DNA from 4 places in the Sinorhizobium prairiense genome. Region 3 is predicted to be linked to each of the others. Evidence: riboswitches for the same ligand, from Rfam matches in the RefSeq annotation. Region 3 holds a riboswitch; each other region holds the start of a gene.
The links. Region 3 has a riboswitch for cobalamin ahead of N0Q91_RS13570 (aromatic ring-hydroxylating oxygenase subunit alpha). Riboswitches for the same ligand answer to the same signal wherever they lie in the genome.
Positions count from the first base shown of each region.

Region 1: another riboswitch for cobalamin. It lies ahead of N0Q91_RS26090 (ABC transporter substrate-binding protein); the one in region 3 lies ahead of N0Q91_RS13570 (aromatic ring-hydroxylating oxygenase subunit alpha).
Region 2: another riboswitch for cobalamin. It lies ahead of N0Q91_RS28445 (energy-coupling factor ABC transporter permease); the one in region 3 lies ahead of N0Q91_RS13570 (aromatic ring-hydroxylating oxygenase subunit alpha).
Region 4: another riboswitch for cobalamin. It lies ahead of bluB (5,6-dimethylbenzimidazole synthase); the one in region 3 lies ahead of N0Q91_RS13570 (aromatic ring-hydroxylating oxygenase subunit alpha).

Region 1 covers NZ_CP104133.1:595,409-603,194, reverse strand. Annotated here, with positions in the region: gene N0Q91_RS26100 (ABC transporter ATP-binding protein) at 1-516, opposite strand, end outside; gene N0Q91_RS26095 (FecCD family ABC transporter permease) at 513-1,556, opposite strand; gene N0Q91_RS26090 (ABC transporter substrate-binding protein) at 1,553-2,620, opposite strand; cobalamin riboswitch at 2,790-3,018, opposite strand; gene N0Q91_RS26085 (DUF1850 domain-containing protein) at 3,173-3,547, opposite strand; gene N0Q91_RS26080 (TRAP transporter permease) at 3,544-5,658, opposite strand; gene N0Q91_RS26075 (TAXI family TRAP transporter solute-binding subunit) at 5,769-6,713, opposite strand; gene N0Q91_RS26070 (hypothetical protein) at 6,987-7,385, opposite strand.
Region 2 covers NZ_CP104133.1:1,095,118-1,102,903, reverse strand. Annotated here, with positions in the region: gene N0Q91_RS28470 (heavy-metal-associated domain-containing protein) at 132-353, shown strand; gene N0Q91_RS28465 (hypothetical protein) at 662-859, shown strand; gene N0Q91_RS28460 (YbaN family protein) at 997-1,377, shown strand; gene N0Q91_RS28455 (hypothetical protein) at 1,887-2,099, shown strand; gene N0Q91_RS28450 (EsV-1-7 cysteine-rich motif-containing protein) at 2,480-2,665, shown strand; gene N0Q91_RS28445 (energy-coupling factor ABC transporter permease) at 3,000-3,680, opposite strand; cobalamin riboswitch at 3,729-3,944, opposite strand; gene N0Q91_RS28440 (hypothetical protein) at 4,463-4,684, shown strand; gene N0Q91_RS28435 (hypothetical protein) at 5,208-5,399, shown strand; gene N0Q91_RS28430 (hypothetical protein) at 5,527-5,697, shown strand; gene N0Q91_RS28425 (glycosyl hydrolase 108 family protein) at 5,694-5,948, opposite strand; gene N0Q91_RS28420 (hypothetical protein) at 6,115-6,375, shown strand; gene N0Q91_RS28415 (adenylate/guanylate cyclase domain-containing protein) at 7,327-7,786, opposite strand, start outside.
Region 3 covers NZ_CP104131.1:2,253,580-2,261,365, forward strand. Annotated here, with positions in the region: gene N0Q91_RS13545 (acyl-CoA dehydrogenase family protein) at 1-395, opposite strand, end outside; gene N0Q91_RS13550 (transporter) at 588-1,577, shown strand; gene N0Q91_RS13555 (BA14K family protein) at 1,592-2,011, opposite strand; gene N0Q91_RS13560 (glycoside hydrolase family 25 protein) at 2,270-3,331, shown strand; gene N0Q91_RS13565 (FAD-binding oxidoreductase) at 3,333-4,400, opposite strand; gene N0Q91_RS13570 (aromatic ring-hydroxylating oxygenase subunit alpha) at 4,397-5,641, opposite strand; cobalamin riboswitch at 5,755-5,957, opposite strand; gene N0Q91_RS13575 (DUF6656 family protein) at 6,278-6,874, shown strand; gene N0Q91_RS13580 (L-threonylcarbamoyladenylate synthase) at 6,940-7,786, shown strand, end outside.
Region 4 covers NZ_CP104131.1:1,188,055-1,195,840, reverse strand. Annotated here, with positions in the region: gene N0Q91_RS08345 (helix-turn-helix transcriptional regulator) at 131-868, shown strand; partial or broken gene N0Q91_RS08340 (acyl-homoserine-lactone synthase) at 1,024-1,667, shown strand; gene N0Q91_RS08335 (DUF2865 domain-containing protein) at 1,835-2,962, shown strand; gene bluB (5,6-dimethylbenzimidazole synthase) at 3,758-4,441, opposite strand; cobalamin riboswitch at 4,487-4,696, opposite strand; gene N0Q91_RS08325 (SDR family oxidoreductase) at 4,737-5,558, opposite strand; gene N0Q91_RS08320 (phytanoyl-CoA dioxygenase family protein) at 5,622-6,815, opposite strand; gene N0Q91_RS08315 (LacI family DNA-binding transcriptional regulator) at 6,913-7,786, shown strand, end outside.

The DNA of each region.
Region 1 (7,786 bases), on a different replicon from region 3:
GCCGATGTCGAGATGGTTGGTCGGCTCGTCGAGGAGCAGGATCTTCGATTGCTGCGCCAGCGCCCGAGCAATGTGCAGCCTTTGCCGCTCGCCGCCGGAGAGCGTGTGCCACAGGCGATCGGCAAGATGCGCCATATCCACGTTTGCGAGCGCCGCCTCGACGATCGCATCGTCCTCCGGCGACCAGGGCGAAAGCGGCCCGAGATAGGGTGTGCGGCCGAGCTCGACCGCCTGGCGCGCCGTGATCCTCTCGCCGGTCTCGGCCTGCTGCTCGACCAGAGCGAGCCTTTGCGCGACCGTGCGGCGGCCGAGCGTCCCGATCCGAGAACCGTCCAGAAGCACCTCCCCCTTCTTCGGCTTGCGGATGCCCGATATGAGCGACATCAGGCTCGTCTTGCCTGAACCGTTCGGGCCGATGATGCCGAGGAACTCTCCCGTCTCGACCGTGAGGGAGACCTCCTTCAGGATGTCCACCCCGCCGGCCGACCATGAAACCCCGCGCGCCGAAAGCGTCATGCGCGGTCCCTCCTTTGTCCGAGTATCAACGCGAAGGCCGGAGCGCCGACGAGCGCCGTGATCACGCCGATCGGCAGGACCTGGCCGGGAATGAGAACGCGCGACAGTATGTCGGCGAGGATCATGAACACGGCGCCGATGAGCGCTGCTGCCGGCAGCAGGACACCGTGGCGGACGCCGACAAGCATGCGGGCCGCATGGGGGATGACGAGGCCGACGAAACCGATCGACCCGACGATGGATACCATCACCGCAGTCATCATCGCCGAGACGCCGACAAGCGCGAAATAGGTTCGCCTGACCGAGATGCCGAGCGAGGCAGCCGATTCCGACCCGAAGGTAAACGCGTCGAGGGGACGGGCATGCCAGAGACAGACGACGAGACCGAGAAGCGTCGCCGGCACGGCGAGCCAGGCATCCGGCCAGCGCACGCCCGAAAGATTGCCGAGCAGCCAGAACATGATGCCACGCGCCTGCTCGGCCGTGGCCGCCTTGGTGACGATGAAGGAGGTCAGTGCGTTGAAGAGCTGTGACCCCGCCACACCCGCCAGGATGATCGCCGCGGTGCCGCGGCCGGCCTTCACCGCCAGCAGGCTCACCAGGACGAAAGCGACCAGCGCGCCGATGAAGGCGCCGAGCGGCAGCGTCAGCATCCCGGCACCCACACCGAGGATGGCGACGCTGACCGCCCCTGTCGAGGCGCCGGCGGAGATGCCGAGTATATAGGGATCGGCGAGCGGATTGCGCAGCAGCGATTGCAGCACGGCGCCGGAGAGCGCGAGCGCCGCCCCGCAGGAAGCGGCCACGACCGCCCGGCTCAGTCGGTAGCTCCAGATGATGCCCTCGTCGATCGGGGCCAGCGGATAGCCGGCGTTCCACAGCCGATTCGCGACCGTCTGCGCAACGGTCTTGAACGGGATCGCCGTTTCGCCGATCGCAGCGCCCATCCAGAGTGCCGCGAACAGGATCACGAGCGCGGCGATAGCCGCGCCGACGCGTCCCGTCCCCGTTCGCCCGGCCAGGGTCAGCACGCGGCTCACTTGCCCAACCCACCCTTGGAAGCCGGCCCAGCCTTGGGCGCAAGTCCGGCCTCGGCGATGGCATCCGCCAGCGCTTCGATTCCTTCGATCGTGCGGATCGTCGGGTTCATCGCCTGCGCATCCATGTCGAACACATAGCCTTTGGCGACTGCCGGCATGAGGCTCGCCACGGGATCGGTCTTCAGGAATTCGAGTTTGGCGTCGAGGCTGTCCAGCGGGTAGCGTCGACGCTCCATGGAGCCGGCAACGATCATGGTCGGCTCGGCCTTGGCGATGGTTTCCCAGCCGACCGTCGGCCATTCGTCTTCAGTGTCGATGATGTTTTCGATTCCGAGCGCCGCCATTATGTAGCCGGGTGCGCCGTTCCTGCCGGCGACATAGGGGTCGGCATCGGCAGCGCTGGAGAACCAGAAGACCGCCGAGAGTTTGCCCCCGGCCGAGGCGACCTTGGCGCGCGCCGCCTCTTCTCGGCTTTTCAGCTCGGCCACGACCTTCTCGCCCTTGTCCTGAACATCGTAAATCTGCGCCAGCTCGCGAATTTCCCGATAGACGAGATCCATGGTGAAGACCTGCCGGCGCACGCCGTCGCTCGCCGCCGAATTCTCCTTGCCGGTGCAATCCGAAGGCGATGTGTAGACCGGAATGCCGAGCTCCTCGAACTGCTCCGGCCGCGCGACCACGCCTTCCGGGCCGACCTGCCATTGAAATTGCACCGCCACCATGTCCGGTTTCTTGGCAAGCACGCTTTCGAAGCTCGGATCGTTGTCTGCCAGGCGCTCGACCTTGGCGTTGACCTCCTCGTAACCTTCAAGGACGGGGCCGACCCAGAGGGCGGTGCCGGCGACCTTGTCCGCAAGGCCGAGCAGATAGAGGATTTCGGTGCTGCTCTGGCCGATCGAGACGGTGCGCGTCGGCGTCTTGTCGAAGGTGATCTGCCGACCGCAGTTTTCGAGTGTCAGCGGATAGGTCGTCTCGGCAGCGAAGGCGGGACGGTCAAGAGCCGCTACGCCTGTGGAAAAGGTGATGAGACCCGCAATGAGCGGTCGTTTCCAAAAGCTGTTCATGAATAGTCCCCGAATGTGAGGCCGCTATACGGCCGTGATCGTCAGCCTGCCGATCGGGTTCGATCGGACGAGTGACGGCTCGACCTCGGGGAAACTGATGAAAGCGTGCGCCGCAAGGCGCGAAAGATGGTCATGGCTTGCTCCTGTTCCGGGCATCCCCGCCCGTGACGTTGGATCTGATTTGACGGCAGGTCTCCTGGCTCGCGGACAGAAATCGCTCATCTGCCTTCCCGCGCAACGCGCGCAGTGGCTGGCGCCTGGGCGCCACGATGAACGACGATCCGCTTACAGTTGCGGGGGCAGCCACGGTTTTGGTCCCTCTTGGGTCGTCCGCACCGTGTTCCCTATTAATCCCCTCCACCTCACGGGTAGGGGAACCGTCAGGCTCAGTTAATTTAGAATGCAGCCGCCGGTCAAGGTGAAACGCGACGCCGATGCGTAGAGGTTCAATATGTTATGTTATTACACTCGTCAACAGAAAGTTATGTAATAACATTTCACAAGCGCCACGTACTGTTCCTTCAACCGGTGCCGCCGGATCGGCATCGGCCATTAGGGCTTTGGGCCATCGCATGGCCGCAGGACGATTGGTTCCCGGCTTTGCGCCGCCAGTTCGCGGCAGCCGCCGGCGTCGCAAAGCGTCCAGCCGGAGACGGTCGCTCCGGAGGCGGCCAGGACCAGCTCGGGAAGGGGCGGCAGGTCGGGCGTCCAGACCCACCAGCGGCCCTGGCGACGGGCATTGTCTCCCGGCTCCATTCCCGCACCCGAACCCTGCACGCGCGCCTCCTCGAGAACGAGACCATCGACCGTGACGGCCCAACGCTCCTGCCATTCGGTCTTCTCGACCGAATGGGTCCAGCCGAGGGTGAAGACACCCGCAGCAACGGCGACAGCCTTGCCGCCGATGATGCAGGCAAGCGCGCTCATGCCGGTTTCGCCGTCTGCCGGCCAGCCTGGCGGGCGCGCCGCCAGATCACGAAGGCGAAGAGCGCGGAGAGTGCAAAGCCGACTTCATCGGTGATCGGCAGCGCCGCCAGCAACGTGAAGGCGGCCGCGGCCGCGAGCACCCGCTCGAAAACCCCGAGCCGGACTGCGGCGAAGCCTACCACGGCGGCACCCCAGAGCGCGATCGCCAGACCGGTCTTGACGACGATATAGGCGACGGCAGCCGGATAGCCCACCGATGCGGCCATCGCGCCGCCATCCTGCAGCATCAGCGCCGGCGAATAAACGGCCATGAACGGGATGACGAAACCGGCCGCCGCCACCTTGATCGCCTGGATCGAGATCTTCAGCCCGCTTTCCCGCGCGATCGGTGCTGCCGCGAAGCAGGCAAGCGCCACCGGCGGCGTCAGATCGGCAAGAATCCCGAAATAGAAGACGAACATGTGGCTGACGATAAGCGGTACCCCGAGTTCCAGAAGCGCGGGCCCGGCGATCGACGAGGTGATGATGTAGTTCGGGATCGTCGGTATGCCCATGCCGAGTACGAGGCAGGTGACCATGGTCAGAAGCAGCGACAGAAACAGGCTTTTGCCTCCGACCGAGACGATGAACTGGCCGAAGGTATTGGCCGCTCCGGTCAGCGTCATCGTACCGATGATCACGCCGACGAGCGCGCAGGCGATCGCCACCGGAAGGGCCGTCTTGGCCCCTTCGGCAAGGGCGTCGCGACATATCACCAGGGTCTCCCGGCCGCCCTTCAGGAAGGCGTTGCCGGCAATCAGCAGCGCCAGCGCTGCGACGATCACGCCGATGCCGAACTGGAAGAAGGCGGCCGCCACGAGGCCGAGGCCGACCCAGAAGATGATGCGTATGACACCGGCGGGAAGGCCGAGCGCGAGCGAACTGCCCAGGATCAGAAGGCCGGTGAAGGCCAGGCCGACCGTACCGGCAAAAAGCGGCGTATAGCCGGAGAACAGCAGCCAGACGAGCGCGGCGAGCGGCAGGATCAGATGCCATTGTTCGAGGATTGCCGCCTTGGCCGAAGGCAGCTGGTCCCTGGGCAGGCCGAGCAGCCCGTACTTGCCGGCTTCGAGATGGACCATCCAGAAGGCGGAAACGAAATAGAGGATCGCCGGTATGACCGCCGCCTTGACGATCTCGTAATATTCGACGCCGAGCGTCTCGGCCATGATGAAGGCGACCGCGCCCATGACAGGCGGCATGATCTGCCCGCCCATCGAGGCCGTTGCCTCGACGCCGCCTGCAAAGGCCGCCCGATAGCCGAACTTTTTCATCAGCGGGATGGTGAACTGCCCGGTCGTGACCACATTCGCGACGCCGGAACCCGAAATGGTGCCCATCAGGCCCGAAGAAATGATCGCCACCTTCGCGGGTCCGCCGCGCCTGTCGCCGACGAAACTCAACGAGACATCGTTGAAGAGCCGGATCATGCCGGCTTTTTCGAGGAAGGCGCCAAACAGGATGAAAAGGAAAATATAGGTCGAGGAGACGAAGGTCGGGATGCCGTAGATGCCTTCCGTGCCATAGGCCATATGATCGATCACCTGCGAAAAGTCGTAGCCGCGGTGATCGAACGGCGGCGGCAGATACTCACCCAAAAGGCAATAGGCCAGGAACACGCCGGAAATGATCGGCAAAGCCGGCCCCATCAGCGCCCATGCTGCGGCAAAGACGACGGCGAGCGCGACGACCCCGAAGAAGATGTCGCGCGGCAGTGGATCGCCGGCACGCACCAAGAGTTCCGCATATTCGTAACACTGGTAGAAGGCGACCGCCGCGCCGAGGAAAGCAAGACTCCAGGCGATGATTTTTGCAACCGTGCCGCGGCCTGCGAGCGTCGCCAGCAGGGGAAAGACGAGAACCGTGACAAAGCCGACATGCACCACGCGCACGATCTGGCTCGCGAAATCGACGAGATGCGCCGCGGTGGCGATTTGGAACACGGAAAAGGCAAGCGCGATGGCAAACAGGATCCGTCCGTCCCATGTCGCCGGAAACGCCCGGGTCAACGCGTCGTGCCGGTGCAGTTCGGCCGACGCAGTTGCGCTTTGTTCATTGGTATTGTCGATCATGATTCCTCCCTGAATTCCTGAAGCCCGTCGCATTCAACCGAATTCCGCGACGCGCTTCAGGGTGTCTGCCTGTCGCTTTAAAACCGCTTTACGGTTTCGGGCGACATGGGTCAGAGCAGACCCTTTTCCTTGTAGTAACGCTCCGCCCCCGGATGCAGAGGAATAGGCATTCCCTTGAGCGCATCCTCGATGCGGATATTCTCCGCCGCCTTGTGAGCCGCCGTCAGGGCGGGGATGTTCTCGAAGAGCTGCTTCGTCATCTGATAGGCGGTTTCGTCGGAAACCTCCGAATGGGTGACGAGAAAGTTGACGACGGCGACCGTCTGCACGTCGCTGTCCTGCCCCTGGTAGGTGCCGGCGGGGACGGTCGCGGCGATGTAGGGCGCGCCGAGCTTGGTGGCTATCTCTTCGGGGACTGCGACCATCTGCACGTCGAGCGAGGTCGCCAGGTCCTTGAACGAAGAGACGCCGAGGCCGGCCGACTGCAGCGTCGCATCGAGCTGCCGGTTCTTCATCAGCTCCACCGATTCGGCGAAGGGCAGGTATTCGGTCTTGCCGAGGTCGTCATAACTCATGCCTGCGGCGCCGAGGATCGCCCGGGCATTCAATTCCGTGCCCGACTTCGGTGCGCCGACGGAAAGGCTCTTGCCCTTGAGATCGGCGACGGTCTTGATGCCCGACTCCTTCGACGCCATGATCTGGATATAGTTCGGATAGATGGCGGCGATACCGCGCAGCTTGTCGAGCGGTGCCTTGAAACCGGCATCCGTATTGCCTTCCCAGGCAAGCTTGACCGAATCGCCGAGCGAAAAGGCGATCTCGCCGCGCCCCTGCTGCAAGAGGTTGAGGTTCTCGACCGAAGCCTTGGTCGCCTGCACCTGCGTGCGTACGCCCTCGATCTTATCGCCATAGATCTTCGAAAGCGCGACGCCGAGCGGGTAGTACACCCCGGAAGTGCCGCCAGTCAGGACGTTGATGAACTCGGCTGCGCCCGTCGAAGCCGCGGAAAGGGCGATGGACGCACTTGCGATCGCCGCGATGGCGGCGCGTTTCAATGTTCGATTCACAGAGATTCCTCCCAATCATTCAAATCTGGCGCGGAAGACCGTTCCTCCGGAAAGGGGCCGCGGCGTACACCGGCAAGAGATCGGCTAACTCTAAATGATTGATTTTGTGGAAGCGCAATCGACAACTTCGCCGATGCGGGCGGATCTTGCCCGGTGCCCCGCAGCAATCGGCGACAATCCGCCTTCCGCTGGCTCCGGACAAATTCCTGCGCAAGCGCCGCGCGTCCGGCGACGCGCGGCGCTTGGCGTTTAGGTACGATTTCAGCGGCGGCAGCTGTCGGCCGCGCGTCCCCGTGCAGCGGCGGCGATATTCGACCGAGCCGCTCCTCTCGTCAGGCCGTGTTTGCGTTGGAATGTCAGGCTCCAACCGTCTCCCTTGGCCTGCCAGCCTCCGGCGGCCGATTCCGAGCGGCCAACCGTGACGTCCCGCGTTGCGGAGCGCGCCTTCAATCTAGATGCAATTTCTGCAGGGTCGATCAGGATAACCAGCATGAAGCCGATCGGCGCGAGCACGTATGGGGGAATGCCTGTCGGTACGCTCGCGAAAACGGCGATCGACACGGCCACGATAATGCAGATCAGGTTCGTCAACGGGTGGGTGAGCGTCCTGAAACAGGTTTCAGAGACAGTGTTGTTCCGTCCGTAGTTCGACAATGCCATGGGAGAGATCCATCGTTGAGTTGTTCCCCTGCCGAGATCACGATGACTTTAGGCCCCGTCGACCCAAAATCATGGAACGTGATCGTGCAAGGAGCCAGAGCAGAAATGCCGGCGGCAGACCGCACAATGTTCCGCTCCAGGCTCCCGCGGCGCGAATGCTGCAATATGTACCCTGAGACTCAGCTGGCAACGGGCCTAGGACCTTTGCCCTTAGGGGGTCGGACCAAGGTCCTATAGATGGGAGCGGATGGCACTCTAGCTTCCTGGCTTCCCACCTATACAAGGACCTAGATCTTTTCAGCGACACTTCAGGCGGGGCCTCGCCGCTTTGCGGGGTCCCGCTTGCGTCGTCAACCGAGGGCGGGCGGGAATCGTTTCGCAGACATGCGAGTGCCCGCGCA
Region 2 (7,786 bases), on a different replicon from region 3:
TTTCCTTGGCTCGCCGGTTCTGGTTCTGGCCACCATCCTCAGGGGTGCACAGACAGAATTGTAGGGCACCCTTGACCTTGCCATCGTTGGAATCTCCACATTCACTCAAGTCAGATCAAAGGAGACTTTCGATGCATCACCTCATCGTAGAAGACATGACCTGCGGACATTGCGCCGCCACTGTCGAGAAGGCCGTCAAAGCCGCCGACGCCCAGGCCAAGGTGGTCGTCAATCTCGAGGCGAAAACCGCCTCGATCGAATCCGGGATCGGATCCGATGTATTCATCGCTGCGATTGAAGACGCTGGTTACCGGGCGTCCTTCAAGAAGTCCTGCTGCAGCCACGTCGATTGATCCAAGGCAACCGAAAACAATCGAAACGCAGCTGTGACGGAATTCAAAGCACGCCCAGTCCGCGCGGAAATTGCATCGGCTGGACGAGAGCGAGAGGGCGGCAGACCCGGAGGAGATCGCACGGACATGCTGCAAGGTTGGCGACCTGTAACGTTTGCCTTCCCTCTGGTCGAGAAGACTTCCGTCTGAGTGCCCTGAGATAATTGCATGGAATCACGAGCGCGTGGAAGAAAAAGGCCCACAACGGGAGCCTTGTCATGTGATTGGATTTTCGGTTTGATCGACACCGGCAACACAGGGGCAGCTCGATGACTTACCTCGAAGAAGAATCAGAACGCGGAATTCAGCTCCTCATGGCTGAATATGCGGTTAACCGGGAAGATGCCCTTCGTTTCATCGTTCGAGACTGGTTAGGCAGTCACGGTTATCTCGCCTTAACTGAAGATGAATCAGAACTCGGCAAAGACACCGCATTCGACGATACGGAGACGCTCGGCGGTGCCTAGAGCAGCGAGGCTGCTTTTCCCCGCCACTCCTGTATGTTGAGAAATGAAGCACCTGTCTCCCTCCAATCCGGAGCTTTATTTTCGTCTCCGCGGGAACACGCGTTGCCGGCATTTGGTAGCTGACCGGACGAAGGTAGATGAATCTTTCCATGCGCCTTGCACTTCTCAGCCTCGCCTGGGTGATGGTCGGGCTCGGCATCGCCGGAATCTTCCTCCCGTTGCTGCCGACGACGCCTTTCCTGCTCCTGGCAGTATGGTTGTTTTCACGCTCCTCGCCGCGCCTCGCGAAATGGCTGATGGACCATCCCTTGCTAGGGCCGCCGTTACGTGACTGGCGGGAAGAAGGCGCAATCTCACGTCGTGCCAAGATATCTGCAATTTTGCTGATGAGCTTGGCGCTCGTCTACTTGTGGGTTGCGCTCGAACCACCGGCAACCGTTTTGCTCGTGGTTGCGGGGATCATGCTCACATGCGGTGCCTTCATCGTGTCCCGTCCCGAACCGCCAAACAAGCGATGAGCTCAGCAGCATGCCCCCCGCGCTTACTTTTTTGAAACGTCGTTTTGTGGGCAATGCGCGCCGGCCGGCAGTGGTGAATGTGATCGCCTCTAAGGAACAAGTGCGGCAGCGCTCTTGACCCAGGAGAGAGGCCTAATTCACTCGACGCCCTAACACATTAGGCGTCGCGGAATACCTAGGAGGTCAGTCCGGGAATTCTTTGGGGACTTGGTGACTCGGTGTTGCTTTTGCCGCTCCCCCAACGAGACACGGTAATGACAGCATTTTACTGGACGTAAGGTTGTATTCTTGCTTGTGTGCGATCGCAGGCCTCTTTGAAGCTGCTTTAGCCATGCAGCCAATAGCGGACGAGATGTTGATCGGATCACTGCTTATGTTCATCCGTGCCGTTAATTTTCGCGACTCGCGATCGCCGTTCTTCGGTTTAAAATGCTCTTGCGCCGCAGGATTTACCCGGGCGTCCTGCGGAGGAGCTTCCGCTATTGCGCCCCTAGAGAGGAGATCGGTTAATGACCTCTCAGTTCCATGCAATCGATCCCAGGTTTCTCACTCCGAGCGATATCGAATTGTTGCAGAGCCTGTTCGACGAGGAGATCAAAGCCAGAAGAATGACCTATGATTGCCCTGAGGCGGCCGATCTGGCAGCCAGGCTGATAGAGGTTTATCAAAGGGGCGTCAGGAACAAGGCGAGCATACGCGAAATGCTCAAACCTGCAGCCTAGGGCGAACTAGGCTTCAAACGCAGTTAGGCCGCCCCTCGGCGCGTGTCGCCCTCCGAAGGCGGAATGAACACGACGGCCACACTTCTCGATCCACAGCGAGGACAGCGAAGGCGACTGGCGAGCATCGCCAGCGGAAAGTCCCTGCCCCGCGTCGCGACCAGCGTCAGCATGTCGAGATCATAAGTCCAAGTGCACTGGCGAACGGATTTCATGCCTTCGCGGTTACCGAATGCACATCGCGCTTTGACTTGCCAACCGAGGCTGAATGCATCGCCAATTGTCTCGACCATGGCGATGAGATAATGTAAGAACAAACGAAGAACAATCAACCGATGCTCGAACTCCCCAAAATTGGGGAGGCGACCACAGGAGGTCGTCCTTTGAGTGACGAACTGGGCGCGAAGCCTCACTACGATCTCGGGCCGTACGTCCACGACTGCGAGCATCCGGGCTGCGCCAGATGGGGCAGCTTTGGCTTCGCCGTCGATCGGGCGGAGCCGCACTGGTTCTGCTCTGAGCATCAGCCGGAATGGAAGTCGCGCCATGAGGCACAGCCCCGGCGTTGACTTGGAACCCGACACCCGCGGGGCCTATCCGGACGGTATAGGGTATCTGCGGCTCGCGGAGCGAAGAACAGATCCTCGGCGCACGCTGCGCAGCGAGTGATTTTCGCATTTGGGTGAACCGAAGGGAAATGGCGGGCGGCCAGGTTCAGCAGCCAGAGCACCCTTGAAGAATTGCGGCCGAAGCTCAGCTGTTCACAGCGCCCAATTGCATGACCGATTTTGCGAGCAGGCGTATCGGACCGTGGTTACCGGCCAAGTCCTCCGCAGTTCGTGACGTACGGCGCAAGCGGTCCAGCCCGCTTGCGCCTAAAGATGCCTATGGCGTTGATCTTGTTCAGACCGCCTGATGCAATCTAATATTGAACATAGGACCGCGACTGTAGCGGTCGAGCGCCTTTGCACCGGCGAGAACACCCAGATCGATCAGAGGCTCCAGCAGGATAACGCCCATATAGGCAACACCGAAGGAGCTGACGGCGGCGAGGTTTTCGACGCTGAATCCGTGGCCATACAGGGCCCAGAAGGCTACCCAAGCAACAATACCACTCTGATAGGCCGTGGAAAGCGCCAAAGCTTGCCCGTATTTCAGGTCCACATACGCGGTCCGGGCCGGAATGATCCGCTCGGCGAACAGACTGACCGCCCAAAGGGGCACCAGCAATGTTGTTACGTTCATGCCATATTGCGGCAAATCAAAGGGTGCAAAGAAAAGCCCTTGAAGAAGCAGCCCGGCTGCAAGGCCGATCGCGGCGGCGCCTGCACCAAACAGTAGAAGTAGGGTTGATCCGAGGATAAGGTGGACTTCCGAGACGCCTACAGGATGGTGCGGCAGAACTTCGAAAAAGCAGAAGACCAAAGCCGTTGTGACGACACTGCGCAACGCGAGCGTGCCCGCACCACCGTCGTTGCGAATACTGTCAGTCGCCAACTTGGCGGTGAGCCCGAAAGCCCCTGCGGCAGTGGCATAACTCAACAAAATTTTGGCGCCGTCCACGACGCCTGGTTCGATATGCATGTGCTCTCCTTTCCGCACCCACCGTGCGGCATGGCAGTTGTTGAGGCGTATCGCCCAAATCTGATGGCAGGTCTCCTGGCTTGCGGGTCGTAGCTTGGTCCGCCTTATCAGCCGATCCACGGCCAATGGCATCTCTGGACTTTGCTCGCCGCTCACAGTTGCGGGGGCAGCCACGGTTTTGGCCCCTGAGGGGTCGTCCTCACCGTATTCCCTTTTCATCCGCCTTCCCTCCAGTCGGGCGGAACCATCATCTGAACTGTTATGCTCGCGCCGGCCAAAACACAATGAAGAATGTTCGAAAGCCATTGCTGTCAAAGGTCCCACATTTGTCCACTGGACTATCCGTTCTCCACCTTGCGCCGAAAGATGATCACGCTCTGCTCAAGTCCGAAAAGAAGTGCAAGAGCCTAGAAGCGGCGGCAAAAGCCTAAGTGCGCGAGCATCAGAAATTCTCCGGCATCGTCTGAACATTTCAAATCACGGCCACTCGATTGCCGGCAGCTCTTCGACGCTCGGCTGCGGTCGCTCGCCGGCTAGAACCTTCACCAGTTCGGCCGTAGAATAGGTCCACACGACCGAGCGCCAGGCGAAGAGCGCGTCTGGCGAGATCGGTGCAGATTCAAGCGGGCTAAGCCGCACTGGTTAATGGCGGCCGGCGCTCGTCCGGCCTAAACTGACATTGGTCGCTCCAGCCCCTCGCAGGCGGCCGGGAGGCTCGTCACCGGCCGCAGCCCTTGACGGGCCTCGCCATTGATCCACATTGATGGAAATGGGACTGAGACATGGACGATAGCGAACCGAAATGCGCCGGCCGAAACGAGCCGGCTTCTGGCCTCTCGGATATCGCGGCGCACTGCGCGGCTTCAAATTTGATGGACTTTGCAGCGCAGCTCGCAGGCCTAGCCGAGGACCTCAAAGCTCTAGCAGCAAGGCCTATCAAGCCCATACCGGCGTTGGCCGAGCCCGACGATCAGCATGATGGCGAATTCCCCGGCATCATCTAAAAAATCGAGCGCAAGACAGCAACGCGGCAACAAGCACTTGCATGGTAGCCCTCATCCCCGAACATGAGCTCAGCGGTTCCTATAGGCAACCTGTCATAGGGGTGCTGCGTCGGGCCCGAAGTGACGAAGTAAGATTGGCGGATACATCCAGCGTCACGTTATCGACGGTAAGATCTGGGGTGGTGACGCCGAATTATTAAATTATGTCCGATCATACTCGACCGAAGGCGACCGGCTGACGGCCGCTGTAACCACAAGCCGCCATACGACGCACAACGGCATCACGTCGGTTTTCGGCGCCGATAAGGTCACCATAAAATCCCGACGGCGGCGTTTCCGAAGTCAGCATCTTGGCCAAAGGGAAGTCGCCGCAAGCACCTGGCATCAACTTCACTGCGGATCTTTCTCCCGTCAGCTACTAATCGCAGCCAGCACGATACGGCAATAAGTATTACTTAGTTATTTCTTGCTTTATTAGACTTAAGTAGCATAGGCTAACCTCCTTGGCTTTGGGAGGAGCTAGATGGTAGAGCGCGTTGAAGCCGATAAGATTTCTAATCAAACTACTACTAAGGTATGGAACATACACGCTTTTTGCCGGCGGCAACGCTTGCCTCAAGAGGAGGAGAAGCGCTTGACCAGCCTTTTTGGCGATTTCGCGGAGGCTTCGGAGTTGCTTCACAATGCCAAACGCGCGCCGAGGTGGCGGTACTGAGTTGCCGATCACGCCGGGCTGATCCTTCCACAGCCGTTTCGTATCCTTGCCGGTGACACGAATGGTCCCGCCACGGCCGTTGACCGGGAAGCCGGTGTTTGGATTGCTGAGCGACCGGAGGAAGCGCATGCGCTCATCGCAGGCACGGATGAACGTGCTGACGCCGCCCTCGAATTTCCGCACGGCCGCAAGCGTCTGCTCGCCGATATGGCCGTCCTCGCGGGCGCCGACGACCTTCTGCAGTGACTTCACCGCGCGCGCCGGTCCGGAGTTCACGGCGAAGTCGAAGATGGCCTAATCCAGCCCGGGCGGAAGGAGATCCCCGCCGCACTGTAGCCAGAACGAACGCTGGTAGATGTCGACGGCCTTCTCGCGGCTCATCCCCTTCACCTGGTCGGCCGGCACTGACTTCAGCCCGCGGTGCGCCGCCGGCGTTCTATGCGTTACGCCATATTTGGTCGGACCGCCGCGGTCCCTGCTGCGATTCGAATAGCCGCTCTCATCCCCGAACACGAGTTCGAGGGCGACGGGAAGCGTTTCCCGAGCCATATTTCACCTTCGATTATGGGAAATGGGGGAAGGGATTCCGCTCCCGTGGAATCCGAAGTTTTGTGGCTAAGCACCTGTTACTAAAAGTTGTTTTTTTATAGTCGTGGAACTACTTCTCTGCTGCCGCGTTGATGATCACTGCTTTTTTAGGTTCGCGGGAGTGACAATGGATGCGCAGAAAACAGGAATGACCCGGTTGCTTTTAGCGGCGCCTGAGTTGCGCGATAATGTTTGGATGACTCAAGATGTCGCGTTTCTTAAGCTCTGCGCTGTCTACGAGGACGCTTGTCTGCGTCGGGACGTGCTTCGATGCTCATCCCAGAAAGACGACCACGCTCTGCTCAAATCCGAGAGGAAGTGCAAGAGCTTGGAGGCTGCCACGCTAGCCTATGTTCGCGAGCATCAGAAATTCTCTGGCATAGTGTGAACGCGGGGTCAGAGTAACCTCGTGACCATCAGCACCCCGACAAGAGCGACTGAGGCGAACGCCGCGATCCATTCTATGATCTTGACGCGTTCGGCAGGACGCATCGTAATCCTCCTTTGCCGCGCCCCTGGTACGCAAACGTTCCTCGAAGAGGAACGTTGCATCACGACCATTCGAATGCCGGCAGCTCCGCGATGAACTCTTCTACGCTCGGGCCGGGAAGCGGTGGCACGTTCGTCAGGAGAGCCGAGCGCAACCAAGCGCCGCTGCAGAGACTGCACCGTCGTGTTCATCGTATCTGTCCTTCGGGAGTTTTAGCGGTCGGCCGCCGCCGCCCGCCCACATGGCGTCGATCTGCTCGTCGGCGAGTCCGAGCGTAGCGCCCACCAGGGCATTAAGCGGGTGCGTGCGCTTGTATTCACCACCAGCCCAGGCCGAATGTGGCGAATCCCATCTCTGACGAAGACACGGAACGCATCGCTGGCCGCCTTCATCAATTCGCCGAAAGTCGGACGAATCTCTTGTTTGTTGTCGTCTGCAGAGTCGCGCCAGTTGCCGCGCTGGGAAGCGCTGCCGCGAACGCCTGCGCGAGATCAGCATGGTTGCCAAAAGCCATCTCAGCGAAGGGAGCTTGCCGTTGTGGCGAGGCTGGCGAGGTTTGCGGGCGGCAGGCCCTTGGGCCTCTGGGAGTCGTTGGTGTATCCGGCGGCGTGCGGACGTTGCCGGCCGGTCGCAGTTTGCCGGCAACGAATTCATTTCCGGCCTATCGGTACCGGAGGTCCGGAAAGTTGAATCGTCTTTCGACGAGGGTTGGCCAGAGCGCTTCGTGGATGTTCCGGATGCGCCCGCGAACCCTTGCGCGGAGCGCTTGGACGTCTCAAACCATCCCCCAAGATCTCATTCGACCTGCTCTTCGCCTAAATTGCCGAAAAATCATCGCCGGAGTATCGGTCACCCGAGGAGCTCAAGTACCTCGGGGAAACGCGGATGACTACGGATCAAGTCGAGATCCGAGTCGAATTTCACCCACCTCTTTGTTTCATGGGTGGCCCCCGGGAGAAGCTCGACTAGCAAGTCGATCGCCCGATCAGGTTCGCCCTGGAGCGAGTAAAAGCAGGCCACATTATATTTGGCCAGGCGATCGTCGGGATCGATCGCCAAAGCTCGTCCCGCCCATTCCTTCGCGCGATCAAGCTCACCAAGTGCCGCAAGCCCCACAGCCCCCAAATAGGCGGGTCTTGGATTTTCCGGGCGCATCATGAGCTCACGTTCGGCGCGCGCGACGCCTTCCCGCGCCGCGGTATTCATTTCCTGCTCGCGCCCGAGCGAGCGGAGAACGTTAATGAGCACAAGTAAGGCCTGATAATCGTCAGGTTTGATGTCTGCGGCGCGCTGGAAAAGCCTTGCCGCT
Region 3 (7,786 bases):
ATGGCGCCCGTGGTAAGCGTCGGCGCAAGGGCGAAGGCCATCGAGCCGCTGTTCCACATTTCCATGGCGGCGACGTGCAACATGTGCGGCAGGTTCTGCCCGCCGAAAGCTTCCGGAGCCGTCAGGCCGTTCCAGCCGCCGGCGATCCAGTTGCGGTAGAGCTCCCGCCAGCCCTCCGGCGTCTTGACGGCGCCATCGACGAGCCGCGATCCCTGCCGGTCGCCCGCCTCGCCGCGCGGCGCCACCTCTTCCGAGGCGAAGCGCCCGGCCTCGCCGAGGATCGCGTCCACAAGGTCCTCGCCGAGTTCGCCGAACGTCCCGGCATCGAGAGCCTCGGACAGGCCGGCGACGTGTTTCAGGGTGAATGCGATCTCGTCGACCGGTGCCTTGTACATGGTGCTCCTCCCTGCATCCGCCGCCGTCCGCAGCGGGCGCCTTTTAGATGCGCAGCAGACTAATCATTTTTACGTGAACGTCAACGTCAACTCGCCACGGGCGGCTGGCGGTTCCGGCCAGCGAAACTGTAACAAAACTGTCATGGGCCGCGAATAGAAGCCGACTCGACCGCTCCGGGCCGAGGCACTCCGATGAACCTGATTTCACCCGAAATACCGGGCCTCGTCTGGGCCTACCGGTTCGCACCGGGCGAAAGCCGGTGTCAGCGCATAGCTGCCGATTCGCCCGTTGAAAGCCTTAAGGCAGGTGAAGATTGGGTCTGGTTGCACCTCGCGCTCAGCGACGCGCGCACACCGGCGCTGATCGAGCGCATCGGCAATCTTCCGCAGGAGGCAATCGCGACCCTTACGAGCCACGACACGCAGGCGGCGATCACGGTCGCGGATGACGTCGTGCACGGTACGCTGGTCGATTTCGAGCGGACATTCGACGCGGTGACGCAGACGATCGGCTGGCTTCATTTCGCCGTCAGCGACCGGATGATCATCACCACGCGCCTGCATCCGCTAAGGAGCATCGACCGGGTGAAGGCGGCCGTGGAAAAGAGCTCCAAATGCAGCCGCCCGATCGATCTCTTCGAAATGCTCGTCGTCGAGTTCCAGCGCACCCTGATCACGCTGGTGCTCGAATTGACGGAGGAATTGAACATCATCGAGGACCATGTCTATGGCGAGGCGGGACACAGGAAACAGCCGGGGCTGGCGCCCTTGCGACGGACCGTCGTGCGGCTGCACCGGCACTTAAGGACCGTGCTCGCCCTGCTGCGCCGGGCCGGGGCACTGGAAGAGGATGAGGTGCCGCCGGGCTTCATCGACGTGACCGAGAGGCTCTCCGATCGGCTGGAATCCGTCGACCGCGATGTGTTCGCTCTTCAGGAACGCGCACGGCTGCTGCACGAGGAAATCGACAGCAAGATTTCCTCGGAAACGAACCGCCATCTCTATATCCTCTCGCTGATGACAGCCTTCCTTCTGCCGCCGACGCTGGTGACCGGCTTTTTCGGCATGAACACGGGGGCGCTGCCCTTCTCTGAGGGCAGCGGCACCGTTTTTGCGGGAATGTTCATTGCCTCGTCGATGGGCGTTGCCTGGCTCGTGCTCAAGCGCATCGGCATTATTTGAGCGAAGCGGACCGATCAGCTATAGGGAGAATAGCACTGCCGGCGCGGGCCGTTATAGGGCTGATAGCTGTTGTCGTAAGCCCTATAGGAGCGGTAGCGATCATAGCACCATTGGATATGCCGGCTGCCGTAGCGCACCGGCGGGCGAACGGCGGGACGGCGCTCGATCACGATGCCGGGTCGGAAGGCAGCCCCCGGGTACCACCAACCGCGGTAATAGCGATAGCCGGGCCGCTGATAGCGGTACCCACGATAGCCGTTATAGTAATAGAAGTCGCCATACCGATAATAACCGCGCCGCGGCGCGTACTGAACGTCCGTGACGGCGCTCTCGACGGCAACCCGCGGGGGCAGAGGCGTGAAAGCCTGAGACGGCACCGCCGATGCCGCCAGCGTCATCGCTGCAAGCGCGCCTGAAAGCCATTTCAGTGACATCATTTCCTCCTGCCTTCGATTTCATGTACAACCGGCCCTTGCAAGGGCGACATACCAAGACTAGGGCAGAAGTCGCCGGAAGCAACCATCGCGCGCGGATGCAGCAAAGGAAAAATCTCGCCGTCGATACAATCCTGGGCGGAATCGGGCCGTCGACTTTGCCTCTTGAGGTCGGTGTACAGAAGCGTCCGCCTCGCGCAGATTGAGGCCGGGGCTGAGATTTACGACCTCTTAACTCTAAGTCGGCAATCTCAGAGAATGGAAAAGCGGGGAATCTCGATCATAGGGATGATCTTGCGCCTGGCGGTCCTCATGGGCCTGACCTTCGCGGCGGCGAACGCACGCGCGAGCGAAGTGGAGCCGTGGAAAGAGCGGCGGAACGCCCTCATCGTCGACGCTTACGAGCTGAACAGCATCGACTGGGAAGCCATGCTGAAGGACAAGCGGATAGCGGGCTTCATCGCGAAGGCTTCCGACGGCCTGCCGGAAAGCTACACCTGTACCGGTGACCACGGCGGCGATACGGTTGCACATTGCAAGACGATGTGGCGCAAATATGCGGTCAGCCGGGAACTCTATCAGACGCGCCGGATGATCGCGCGCTCGCATGGCCTGCTCTGGGGCGCCTATCATCTGGCAAGGCCCGGCAACCCCGTCGATCAGGCGAACCACTTCATCGACTATGCCGATCCGCGCGACGACGAGCTGATGGTGCTCGATATCGAAGGGATCGATCCGGAAAAATACATGTCGCTCGAAGACGCAGCAATCTTCGCCGGCCATGTGAAGGCCCGGACGGGGCGCTATCCCGTCCTCTATACCAACCACGCAACCGCGAAACACATTGCCGCCAACCGCTTCAAGCATCGACTTCTAGCGCGTCTTCCGCTCTGGTATGCGCGCTATAAGTCCGATATCCGCAAAGTCTTTCCGATGGGCAACTGGGACCGCTACGCGCTCTGGCAATTCTCGTCGGCGCATAATTGCGGAAAGAAGCGTTGCCCCTATCGGGTGCCCGGCACCCTCGACGATATAGACGTGAATGTCGCAGCGATGAGTGCATCGGCACTGAAGAGAGTCTGGCCCCATGGCGCGCTTCTTCCGGAGAAGCCGCCGGTGCTCACCGTTATCGCCTCGGCCACCGTCGGCACGATCCCGGCGTTGAATGCAAGTGCAACGGCCGCTCTTTCGCGGCCGCTCGTGATAAGCCGCGCCGAGGCGGAGAGCGGATCAGGGGCGGGCGCCGACGAGACGGTTACCGGCTCCATCGCCGTCAGGGCCGCCGAGGCACGCCTGCCCTACCAATCCGAGCGGCGGTAACTCAGGCCTCGATCTGGACGTCGCTTGTCGGCCGCGAACAGCAGGCGAGGATGTAGCCCTCCTCGATCTCATCGTCGAGAATGCCGCCATTGTGGTTCATCTCGACATCGCCGGCGATCTTCATCACCCGGCACGTGCCGCAGATGCCGCCCTCGCAGGCGGCCCCGATCCTGACGCCGTTGGCCCGGGCTGTCTGCAGAATCGTCTGGCCGGGAACGGCGGTCGCCTCCTTGCCGCTCATGGTAAAGGTCACCCGCGCCGCACCGGCCCCGGCATCGGCCGCCGGCGCCGCGGCGGGCTGGAAGCTCTCCTGGTGATAGCCGGCCATGTCGAAGCCCGCCGATTCCAGCATTGCCCGAACATTGCCCATGAACGGCTCGGGCCCGCAGCAGAAAACGGTTCTTTCCATGAAATCCGGTGCGAGCATCGGCAGCTTCGCCGCGTCGATGCGCCCGCGCAGACCATGCCAGCCATGCCGCGCTTCATGCCCCTCCACGAGGAAGCCTAGATTGAGCCGCGGCATCTGACGCGCGAGAACTTCGAGCTCCGTTCTGAAGAGGAGATCGTCCGGGCGGCGGGCGCAGGAAATGAAGGTGACATCCGTTTCCGGTGCGCAGTCGGCCATCCAGCGCGTCATCGACATCATCGGCGTGACGCCCGACCCCGCCGAAATGAAGAGATACTTTTCACCGGGATGACGGACGAAGCTGAAATCGCCGAGCGGTCCGAACGCCTTGAGCATCATGCCCGGCTTCAGATTGTCGAACATCCAGCGGGTGCCGATGCTTCCCGGCTGCGCCTTGACCGTGACCGCGACCGAAAGCGGGCGCGAGGGCGAGGATGACAGCGTATAGGTGCGCATCACCGGCTCGGCTGAGACGGGCAGTTCGAGCGTCACGAACTGCCCGGGCAGGTAGCGGAACCAGGCCGGCTTGTCGGAGCGGAAGGTGAAAGTCATCACGTCGGCGGCCTCGGCTACGGCCGACGTGCACTCCAGCATGTGCTGACGGTCTCTCCAGGGATCGAGCTCGTCGAAATGGTGAAAGGAGCGAGGCATTTCCATGGTCATGCCACCCGCGAGAGCTGCGTGGCCCCGCCCTGAAGGCGGTCCAGCATGAAGTTCGAATACCACTCGACGAACTGCATGACGCCGCCCTCGTGTTCGGCCGAATATGGACCCGGCTCATAGGCCGGCGAGCGGATCCCGAACGCGTTTTCCTCGACGATCTGCCGGTCCTGGTCGTTGGTCTCCGTCCAGACGTGCGTCAGCTCGTCTATCGTATAGTCGACGCCCTCCACCGCATCCTTGTTGACCAGCCATTTGGTCGTAACCTGCGTCAGTTCCGGCCCGAGCGGCAGAACGCGGAAGGTGATCGCATGATCGCCCAGAATGTGGTTCCAGGTCGTCGGATAATGGAAGAGGAGCAGCGTGCCGATGCCATCGGCGTCAAGCCCGGCGGAGAGCTGCCTGCGTACGGCCTTCTGTCCGGACATCGTATAGCTCTCGGCGCCGTTGATCAGCGGCATTCTCGTCATGCGGAACTGGCCGGTAGGCGCGATCCTGAAAGCGCTCGGAAGGCCCGCCGCCTCGCATTTCTGCCAATGGGCGCCGATTTCCGGGTCGTTCATCGCCCCCTGGACACCGGTGACGGTCGGCGCTTCGGGATAGGTACGGCAGAGTTCCGGATGATTGGCGGCGCAGTGGTAGCACTCGCGATTGTTCTCCCAGACCAGCTTCCAATTGCCCTTCTCGACGATTGTGCTCTCGAAGGCGACCTTCGTTTCCCCGAGGCGGTGCGGCGCGAGATAGGCCGCGACCGTCTCGCGGAACGGCCGGAAGTCCATCGGTTGTTCGGCAAGGCTGATGAAGATGTAACCGCCGACGGTTTCGCAGTGGATCGGCTTAAGACTGTGTTCGGCCGGGTCGAAGCCCTCGGGCATCTGCCGCGCGAAGAGCAGGCGGCCGTCGAGCTCGTAGGTCCACTGGTGGTAGGGACAGACGAGTTTGGCGGATGAGCCTTTGTGCTGCGTGCATACGCGCGAGCCGCGATGGCGGCACGAATTGTGCAGTGCCCGCACCGCGCCCTGTCTGTCTCGAACGATAACGACCGGGTAATCGCCGACCTGCACCGTGAAATAGTTCCCCGGCCGCGGGACTTCACAATCATGGCCGATGAACAGCCAATCCTTGTACCAGATCTGCTCCAGGTCCTGGCGATAATAATCAGGATCGACGTAGAAGGCGCGGTCGAGGCTGTAGCCTTCGCGACGGGTCTTCAGCTTGCGCAGCATTTCGGTCTGAATTTCCATGCCCTTATCCTCGTTTTCCGCCGTTTCGGAGAGGCAGGACTGGAACCCGCGCCGGCCGCATGGACCCGCAACGCAATTGGCTCCGATCCGGCTGCCCGCCGCAACCAGCTACGGTCTGTTTCTGCTTCAAGGCTGGTTTCCGGGCTCTGGAGCTGTCCGCAAGGGACCTGCCCGGCGCCTTCCCGGACGCTGTGTCCAGTGGCCTTCTGCCGTGGCTGTTCGCTCCACCACCGTTGCGGGGGCAGCGCCGGGATTTGACCGGCTTCCCAATTCTCCGCCTTCCCTTCGAGGCAGCACCTTGAGTGTCCTCATCTAAGCCTCAGGGCCGGTCCGGCAACTGCCAATAGACGACATCCGCTTCCAGAAAGACGACAGCCATTCGCGGCGCAATCGGCACGATTGGCAGACGGATATTATCCATAACAAACAAGGAAGTAGGTGAATCTCCGCGCAGCCGGCGGATTTTTCGGCAGCGCCGTTCATGGCGCGAAGGCGACTGGCCATTTTACGACACGGCCCACCGACACAAGGTCTGATCGATGCCCGCACGGCCGCAAACGAACCAATTCGTTAACTGTGATGATTTACGTTCGCTACCATCAACCCGCTTTCGGACAGGATGGCGCGACGACGCCCATGGCAAAACTCCGATATTACGACGCTGCCGACAAGGCGCCGGCCGCACCGGCGAAAGCCAAGGCTCACACCGAGTTCCTGCGGACCGGCCGGATCGATAGACGCCGGTGGATGGCGAACGAGCGTCAGTATCTCAGTTATGCCGAGGTTGCGCAGCAGACGGCGCGGAAGCTGACGACGGCGGGCGAGACGACCCACAGCCGAATCAACGGGTTTCATGCCTCGATCCAGTTCCCGAAGATGGTCTTCCATCGCACGCTCGCCAACAGTCCGCATCTCGGCTACTGCCACGTGACCGCCGCGAAAACCTGCCTCGCCAAGGGACATGAGATCACCTGGTCCTTTTATCTCGCGAACTTCTTCTGCGACCTCGGGAACGAGACCCATTTCTTCGACCGGATCCAGCCGGGCTATTCGCGCATGTATTTCGCCGTCGCGATCGAGCCCGATGCCGGCGAAGAGCGGATCGTCGTCAACCGCAACGTGCGCGGCAACGGCCTGATTTTCCGGACGCAGGATCCGAAGGTGGCGCTGAAGAACGTGCTGATGCTCGGCGCACGCGACGAAGCCTTGCGGCGGATCATTCGCAGCCTTTGACCAAGAAAATCGTTCTGTTTTTGCAATCGCTCCGTTAAGGAAGCGACGGAAAGGATCAGAACGCCATGGCCGAAATCATCGACACGCGGATCGAACCGGAGCGGGCAATCGAGACGGCTTGCGCAGTTCTTTCGGACAGGGAACCCGTGGCGATCCCCACGGAGACCGTATACGGCCTTGCCGCCGATGCCACGACCCCCGATGCGATCAGCCGCATTTACGAGATGAAGGGGCGGCCGCGGTTCAATCCGCTGATCTGTCACGTCTCCGATCTGGCGATGGCGGAGGCGCATGTGACCTTCGATCCGGTTTCGAGACGTCTGGCCGAGGCTTTTTGGCCTGGCCCCCTCACGCTGATCCTGCCGCAGCGGCGGGAAAGCACCGTGCACACGCTCGCATCCGCCGGTCTCGATACGCTCGGAATTCGGATGCCCGACGGCTTCTCGCGTCGGGTGATCGCCCGGTTCGGGCGACCTTTGGCGGCGCCGAGCGCCAACACCTCGGGCAAGATCAGTCCCACCAGTGCGGCCCATGTGCAGGCGGATCTCGGCTCCAGGCTGAAGCTCATCCTCGACGCAGGCCCGGCCGCGATCGGCCTTGAATCGACCATCGTCAAGGTCGAGAACGGAAAGCTGCGGCTGCTGAGGCCCGGGGGGCTCGACGCGGCAGAGATCGAAGCTTTGACCGGTCTCGCCATCGAGCGTCCTGAGACCGCCGGCGCCGTCATCGAGGCGCCCGGCATGCTCGCCTCGCATTACGCTCCCGGTGCCGCTGTGCGGCTCGATGCCGATGAGGTCCGGAAAGGAGAGGCCCTCATCCGCTTCGGCGGAAAGGCACTTCCCGGTGAAGGCGATGCCGCGATCGTCTTGGATCTCAGTCCGGGCGGCAGCCTGCGGGAAGCCGCGGCCAATC
Region 4 (7,786 bases), 1.1 Mb from region 3:
GATATTAGGCTCAAAACTCAACTTATGATTGTATAGACCGGATTACTGCACCGTTTATGAAATATTGCACTAGACAAAACCGGCCGCCGTAAACCATGTTTATTATAGGGGCAAGTTTCGGTGTTACGGCATGACTAATCAACAAGCTGTCCTCAATTTGCTGGATATCGTGGAATATGGAGGTTGCGCCGACCCCGAGCGCTTCTTCGCCCTGATGCGTCGAACCTTCAACATCTCGCATCTTCTGTATCTGGAGGCGGAGTCGCTTCCGGATGGTCTGAGAATCTGCCGCCTGCATCACACTTTCGGCGCCTACGCCGCTGAAATCTACGCCGCCAGGGAGCTTTACAGAATCGACCCGATCCTCAAGCTTGCGCTAGGCGGTGTCAGGCCCGTGGAATGGGCGACAGCGCGGCGCCGCTTTCCGGAATGCGAGCCCCTCTTCGAGGCGGCCGAGGAGATCGGGCTTTCCACCGAAGGCGTCGCCTTGCCGCTCCCCTCGCCTGCAGGCCGCATGGCGCTCCTCGCAATCGGTGCCAATATGTCGCCGGTCGAGTGGTCCGCCTATCGCCGTTGCCATCTGCGCGATTTCCAGCTCGCTGCCAACCTGTTCCACGCCTCCATGCTCGAACATTCGGCCATGGCCGGGGCGCTCGACGAGCGCGATCTCCGCCTGACCGGGCGGGAAACCGAAGTGCTCACCTGGTCGGCGGCCGGCAAGAGCTACTGGGAGATTGCAACTATTCTCGGGATATCCGAGCGAACCGTGCGTTTCTTCATGACCAATGCCCGCCGCAAACTCAATGTAGTGTCCAACACGCAAGCCGTAGCGCACGCTGTTCGACACGCTCTTATCCCCACCATCTGACGGGTTGCCGGCCCGGGACAGGACCGGCCACTCGCAGTTTCCCCCACAAATCTATTGGGAAAAAACAAGAAAATAAACTGTCACTATAGACAGTTACATATGTCATCCGAGCCTGACAGCATCGCTACATCGCGTAATCACGCATGGAGCGAAAAATGATCAGGATAGTGAACGGAAACGGTCGCAGCCAGCATCCCCAGGCCATCGACGAGATGTTCCGGCTGCGTAAGCGCGTATTCCACGACTTCTTGAAGTGGGACGTCAAGACCGAAGGGGACTGGGAAATCGACCACTACGACAAGGCCAATCCGCTCTATGTCATGTCGTACTCGCCCGACACTGGCAAGATTCGTGGCTCTCTCAGGCTCCTTCCGACGCTCGGTCCGAATATGCTGGACGATACGTTCCCGATCCTGCTCGGGGACAATCCGGAAATCCGCAGCGCGTCGGTGTGGGAATCGAGCCGCTTCTGCATCGATCCCGAAATTTCCCAGGATCGCGCATCGAACCAGGTCACCATCGCCGCGGCCGAACTGATGTGCGGTGTGGGCGAAATGAGCCTTGCCTCGGGCATCAGCCATATCGTCACGGTCACCGACGTTTTCCTGGAGCGAATGTTCCGCCGCATGGGTTGCCCGGGGAGCGCATAGCCGACCCGCACAGGATCGGCTCCGTCCATGCGGTCGCCATTGCCTGGGAGGTAAGCAGGAACCTGCTCGAAACGATGAAGGCGGTGGCCTCCATCGAGGGTACCGTCCTCGATCGCCCGATGTCGCTCGAAACGGCACGCGCCGCCTGACCCGATATTCCGGGCCGTGCAGGCGCACGGCCCACTGCTTTCCATTCAAGGGCATCGCAAATTAACGCAGATGCCCTCTTCCCGTTGCACCATCTCGACAAGGTCCTATGATGAGGCGGTAAGGCGGACACATCGGCAATGGTCCGCTGCAAGGCAGGAAGAAGCACGTGTCCGCGTCCCCGAAGGTGGCATCCAAGATCCGGCGCATCGCGGCGGTTCTCGTACCGCTCGCGTTGGCGACAACCGGTCCGGCTGCGGCATCCGGCGTTTGCGAACGGCTGAGCGCCCGCCTCGCCGGCCTTCCCACAGGTTTCACGACGAATGCCAGCCTGCGCGATTTCACAGGTGCGGTCTCCCGCCAGAACATCGAGTTGCGACGCGCCAAGAACGATCGCCGCCGAATGGAATGCAGCAGCGACAGCGTCGTCATTATCGGCGGCGATGACGAGGCGGCTTGCGCCGAACTCGACGGCACGATCGCGCGGATGGAGGAAAATCTGCGGCAACTCAAGGCGCAGCGCAGGCATCTGATCGGCGGTGGCGACGACGACGTTCGGCGGCGCATCCTCGCCGCAATGGAACTCAACGGCTGCTCAGGGGTGCGCGAGGCCTGGGATACCGGAAGCGCCGGAGGCGAGTTTGCGAACGCCGCCGCCCGGGAAACGGAGGTTCACCGGAACATCCTGAGGGACCTGCCGCCGGACAGCGATGCCTATCCGCTACTACTCGACGCCCCCGGGGCAGAGCTTCCGCTCATGGAGCCCGATTTCGCCGGCAGCCTCAGAACCATGTGCGTGCGAACATGCGATGGCGCCTTCTTTCCCATCTCCTCGCATGCCACGCCGGCGGACTTCGGTCGCGACGCCGATCTCTGCCGCGCGCGCTGCCCGGGTGCGGAGACGGAGCTCTACTACCATGTGCTCGCAACGGAAGAAGCGGACCGGATGGTTTCGGCAACGACCGGCCGACCCTACACCGACCTCCCAACGGCCTTTGCCTACCGGGCGCGCGGTGTCGGCTCACCGGGCATCTGTGGCTGCGGAATTCCGGATTCCGCAACGGATGCCAACAGGCAAAAGACAGGCTCTGCCGGAAAGCTCACCGCCGTCAGCCCATCGGTCATTACCATCGGCAGCGAGAGAAAGGCGCCGCCCAAGCCGATAGAAGAGCGGCCCTACGACCCGACCAAAAACAAGGTCCGCATCGTCGGTCCGACTTTCCTTCCGCAGGAAGAGAGCGCGATCGACCTCAAGCATCCGCTTGGGCCGCGATACCAGCCGCTGCAGGACAATTGACAGGCGCCGTTGCGAGCATTCTGCTGGAATCACGCATATTCTTGATCTAGAGCCCGTTAAGCAGCGATCTTTGCGCGTCTGATAAGACGCGCGGCGCTGTGGGAAACTTTTCGGAGGACTGCAATCTCTCCTCACCTCATCCCTTGTGCTCGTCACAGGGATGAGGTGAGCGCCGCGTCTGCGGCGCGGGAAGCGTTCTTTCAGCCCAAGGACTTGGTCTGGCTGGATTCCTGTGACAAGCACAGGAATGAGGGACCGGGGATGTGCGGCTACTACATCGAAGCGAAGCGGGACACTGTATACGGGCGGGAGCTTCCGCGCTCGCTATCTTCACGGTTTATGAAACGCGCCGAGGGGTCGCACCCTCTCGACCCTCATCTCTGTGCTTGTCACAGGGATCCAGCAGCGCCGCGTCTGCGGCGCGGGAAGCGTTCTTGCAGCCCAAGGACTTGGTCTGGCTGGATTCCTGTGACGAGCACAGGAATGAGGGACCGGGGATGTGCGGCTACTACATCGAAGCGAAGCGGGACGCTGTATACGGGCGGGAGCTTCCGCGCCGCCTCGCTATCTTCACGGTTTATGAAACGCGCCGAGGGGTCGCACCCTCTCGACCCTCATCCCTGTGCTTGTCACAGGGTCCAGCAGCGCCGCGTCTGCGGCGCGGGAAGAGTTCTTTCAGCCCAGGGACTTGGTCTGGCTGGATTCCTGTGACAAGCACAGGAATGAGGGTATCGAACAAGCCGCGTCGGGTATCCAGAATATCAACAGGCCTGAGATCGACCCTAACATCGTGATCTAACGGACACCCCAGCCTTCCTCGAAAACGAGATCTTCGAGCGGCAAGCGCTGCCGCCAGCCCTTCGCGGCGAGTTCCGGCTCTTGATACAGCTTGTCGACGAAACCCAGGCAAAGCCAGGCGACGATTTCGATATGCTCCGGAATCCCGAGAATCGCCTTGATCTCCCTCTCATGGAAAATGCTGACCCAGCCGACGCCCACCCCTTCGGCGCGCGCGGCAAGCCAGAGATTCTGGACGGCGCAAACGGTCGAGTACAGATCCATCTGCGGATTATGGGTGCGGCCCAGGACGACCGCTCCGCCGCGCGTCCGGTCGCAGGTCACGCAAATGCTGAGCGGCGCCTTGCGAATGCCTTCGAGCTTCAGCGAGCGATACTTCGCCTGCCTTTCGCCGGAAAACATTTCTGCGGCCTCGTCATTGGCGCACCGGAATGCCTGCCAGACTTTCTCCCGCGTCTCGTCCCGACGAACGAGCACGAAGTTCCAAGGTTGCATGAAGCCGACGGACGGCGCCTGGTGCGCCGCAGCGAGCAGTCGCGCGACCAGATCCTCAGGCAGTGGTTCGGGCAGGAATTCGTCGCGCACGTCGCGGCGGGTCTCTATGGCACGATAGACGGCGGCGCGCTCGTCCGGCGAAAAAGCTCCGGCCGCCGCAAGGCAGCCGTTCTGTTCAGGCAGCATCGTTCGATCCCCAACAATGCGGAAACCTCCCGCCGTCCGCGCGGGGCCGGTCTATCTCGCCAGGCCGGTCTTCTGACTTCGGATCATCCGTTCGCGCCGCCTTCCCGAATCACGTGAAGATTCAGTGGCAAAGGTCTGAAAGATTCAGACCAACCTGGCGAGAACGTCCCCGTCACAGCGTTGGGCACGTGCCGGAACTGCACCGGCTTCCCGATTCTCCCGCATTTCGCGGGCACCTGACGGCGGCATATGGCCACAGCTCCCCTCGAAACGCAAGGCGAGCAAGAGGAGAGCTTCAGAGCGGTGCCTCCGGATGAGGCGAGGCGTCATAGGCCCCCCAGATCGACTGATCGAAACAGATGACGGAACCCGTCATGAGGCCGGATTCTGCCGATGAGAGATAGGCGCAGGCGCGCGCGACCTCGGCCGGATCTACGAGCCTGCCGAAGGGCTGGCTCGCCGCCGCCTTTTCCAGCCAGTTCGCTGGCGCATCGTGATATTCGCGCTGGATGCGGTCTTCGCCTTCCGAGGCCATCCAGCCGATGTTGAGGCCGTTGACCCGTATCCGGTTGCGCAGGACGGCATAGGCGGTGTTCCTGGTCAGCGTCTCCAGCGCCCCCTTCGACGCACAATAGGCTGTGATGAAGGGCTGGCCCGCCTTCGCCGACATGGAGCCGATATTGACGATCGTGCCCTCCGTCTTCTCCCGCCGCATAACCTTTATCACCTCTTGCATCAGGAAGAATGGCGCCCGCACATTGACCGCGAACATCCGGTCGAAGAGTTCCGGGCTAGTGTCTAGGATCGTGCCCCGGTCGGTGATCGCTGCGGCGTTGACCAGCGCATCGACACCGCCGAAGGCGCGGTCGCAAGCCGCCACGACCGCACGGGCATCCTCCACCCGCTCGAGATCCGCCGGTACGTAGACGACCTTCGAACCGGTCGCCGCGGCGATCTCGGCAGCTTTCGCCTCGCCCTTCGCCGCGTTGCGCCCGCAAATGACGACGCCGGCGGCGCCACGCTCGGCAAAGAGTGCGGCAATCGCGGCACCGAGCCCCTGCGTGCCACCGGTCACGATGGCGATCTTCCCGTCCAAACGGGCGTGGTCCGTGCTCATCCTGTTCCTCCCTTTGATATGTTGGTGAATATGGCTTCGTGACCGTGCATTGAGCCAGGTGGTTTAGCTTAGCTTTCTCGCCGCCTGATCGGCCAGCGCCTCGGCAAACGCCTCGGCACTCCATTCACCGGCAAGCGCTTCGTGCATCAGCTGCGCCTGCGTCCTGGGCGCCAGACCGCCAACCGGCGGATCACGATCGAGATTGGTCGGGAATGAATAGCCTTCGGCGCACGCGGCAACCGCATGGGCAATTTCGTCCTGCGTGAGCTTGCCGCCGGCCGCAAGGACTTTCAGAGCCGGAAAGAGCACGGCGCACATGTGTTCGCGATCCACCGTTTCCATCGCCCTGCCGAAGGCGGAGGATACCTGCAGAAGATTGGCCACACGCTTGATTCCCGCAGACCGGTTGCTGCCCGCGGCGTGGAAAAGTGCCGGGTTGAAGAACACGACATCGCCCTTCTCCAGCGGCAATTGCACATGATTCTCTTCGAAATAGGCGCGGAACTCCGGCCGTCTCAAAGCGAGATATCCAGGCAGATACGTCTGGCTATAGGGCAGGAACAAGGTTGGCCCGCTTTCGACCGGCATGTCGCAATGAGCGACCGCGCCCTGGAGCGTCAGGACCGGCGAGAGCCTGTGCACATGCGCCGGATACTGCTCTATGACGGCCGAGGTCTGGAAGCCCAGATGGTAGTCGCGATGCGGCGATTGAGACGCGCCGCCCGGATTGACGCGATTGACCTGCGCCGTCATCTGGTAGCTCGGACCAAGCCATGCCTCACTGACAAGCGCGATGATGGCGTTGGCGTAGTAGGCGGCGAAATTCTCAGGGTTCTTCAGGCAGTGCTTTTCCAGAGAATTCCAGATCCGGTCGTTGGCGCCGGGCTTGGCGAAATGATCGCCGCCGCCGCTGTTGGTGCGGTGCTGCTCCTCGATGATCTCATCGAAGATGCGGCTCGCTTCGTCGACCACATGCGTATCGGTGAAGGCACGCTTGAAGACCGCGACGCCCGGCCCCGTCGCGAGCACTTCGCAGATCTCCGCAAGCACCGACCGCCTGCCGTCCTGCGTGCCGCAATCACCGATAAGACGGGCGCTGTCATAGATCAGGACGTTCTTCTGGCAGTCTGCCGCGTGCGGATAGTCCGCCAGGCCGCCACGGTGCTCGACCGCGGCGCGAAATTCCTCGATATCGCAGGCCGCCTCACTGAGCCAGACGCGTTCCAGACGCGCTCTCGCGGGATTGTCCGTCTTCATCAGTTCTCCTCCTCAAGGACGACGATAATCCGACTATACGGCTTGCCCGCTTCTGTTATAGAGCAGGAATCCATCAAAAAGCCATCAGGAGGGATCGGTGGCACATCCGTTTCTCGTCAAGGACATCGCCTTCCAGGCGGGACTCAGTACGGCGACCGTCGATCGCGTCCTCAACGGCCGGAGGGGCGTGCGCCAGCAAACGGTAATGCGCGTCAATGCAGCCATTCGTGAACTCGAGAGGCAGCAGGCCGGCCTTGAGATACAAGGACGCAAATTTGCCGTCGACGTGGTGATGGAGGCACCGGAACGCTTTACCGAAGCGGTTCGCAAGGCATTCGAAAGCGAAGCCGCGACCTTCATGCCTACCGTTTTCCGGTCCCGCTTCCATTTCGCCGAGACCATGCGGCCGCAGGACATCAGCCAGTTGCTCGACCGTATTCGGCTTCGCGGAACCGACGGAGTAGTCCTCAAGGCGCCCGACGTGCCGGAGATTGCCGGCGCCGTAGCGCGGCTCGAAGAAGCGGGAGTTGCGGTCGTCACGCTCGTTACCGATCTGCCGCATTCATCGCGGACGGCCTATGCGGGGGCTGACAACCGCGCCGCCGGGGAAACCGCAGCCTACCTGATCGGCGAGCGCTTCGCGGACCGTCCTGCGACGGTGCTGGTCACCATATCGAGCAGCCGCTTTCGCGGCGAAGAGGAACGCGAGATCGGCTTTCGCCGCGTGCTGCGGGAAAAATATCCGCATATCGGCGTGATCGAGATCAGCGAGGGCCACGGCAGGAACGAGGAGACAGGCGCACTTGCCCTCAAGGCAATCGGCAGCCATCCGGAGATCAATGCTGTTTATTCGATCGGCGGAGGCAATCCCGCCGTGCTCGACGCCTTCAGACAGTTGCAGCGCGGCTGCCTTCTTTTCGTCGCTCACGACCTCGACGAGGACAATCTGGACCTCCTGCGTCAGGGCCTTG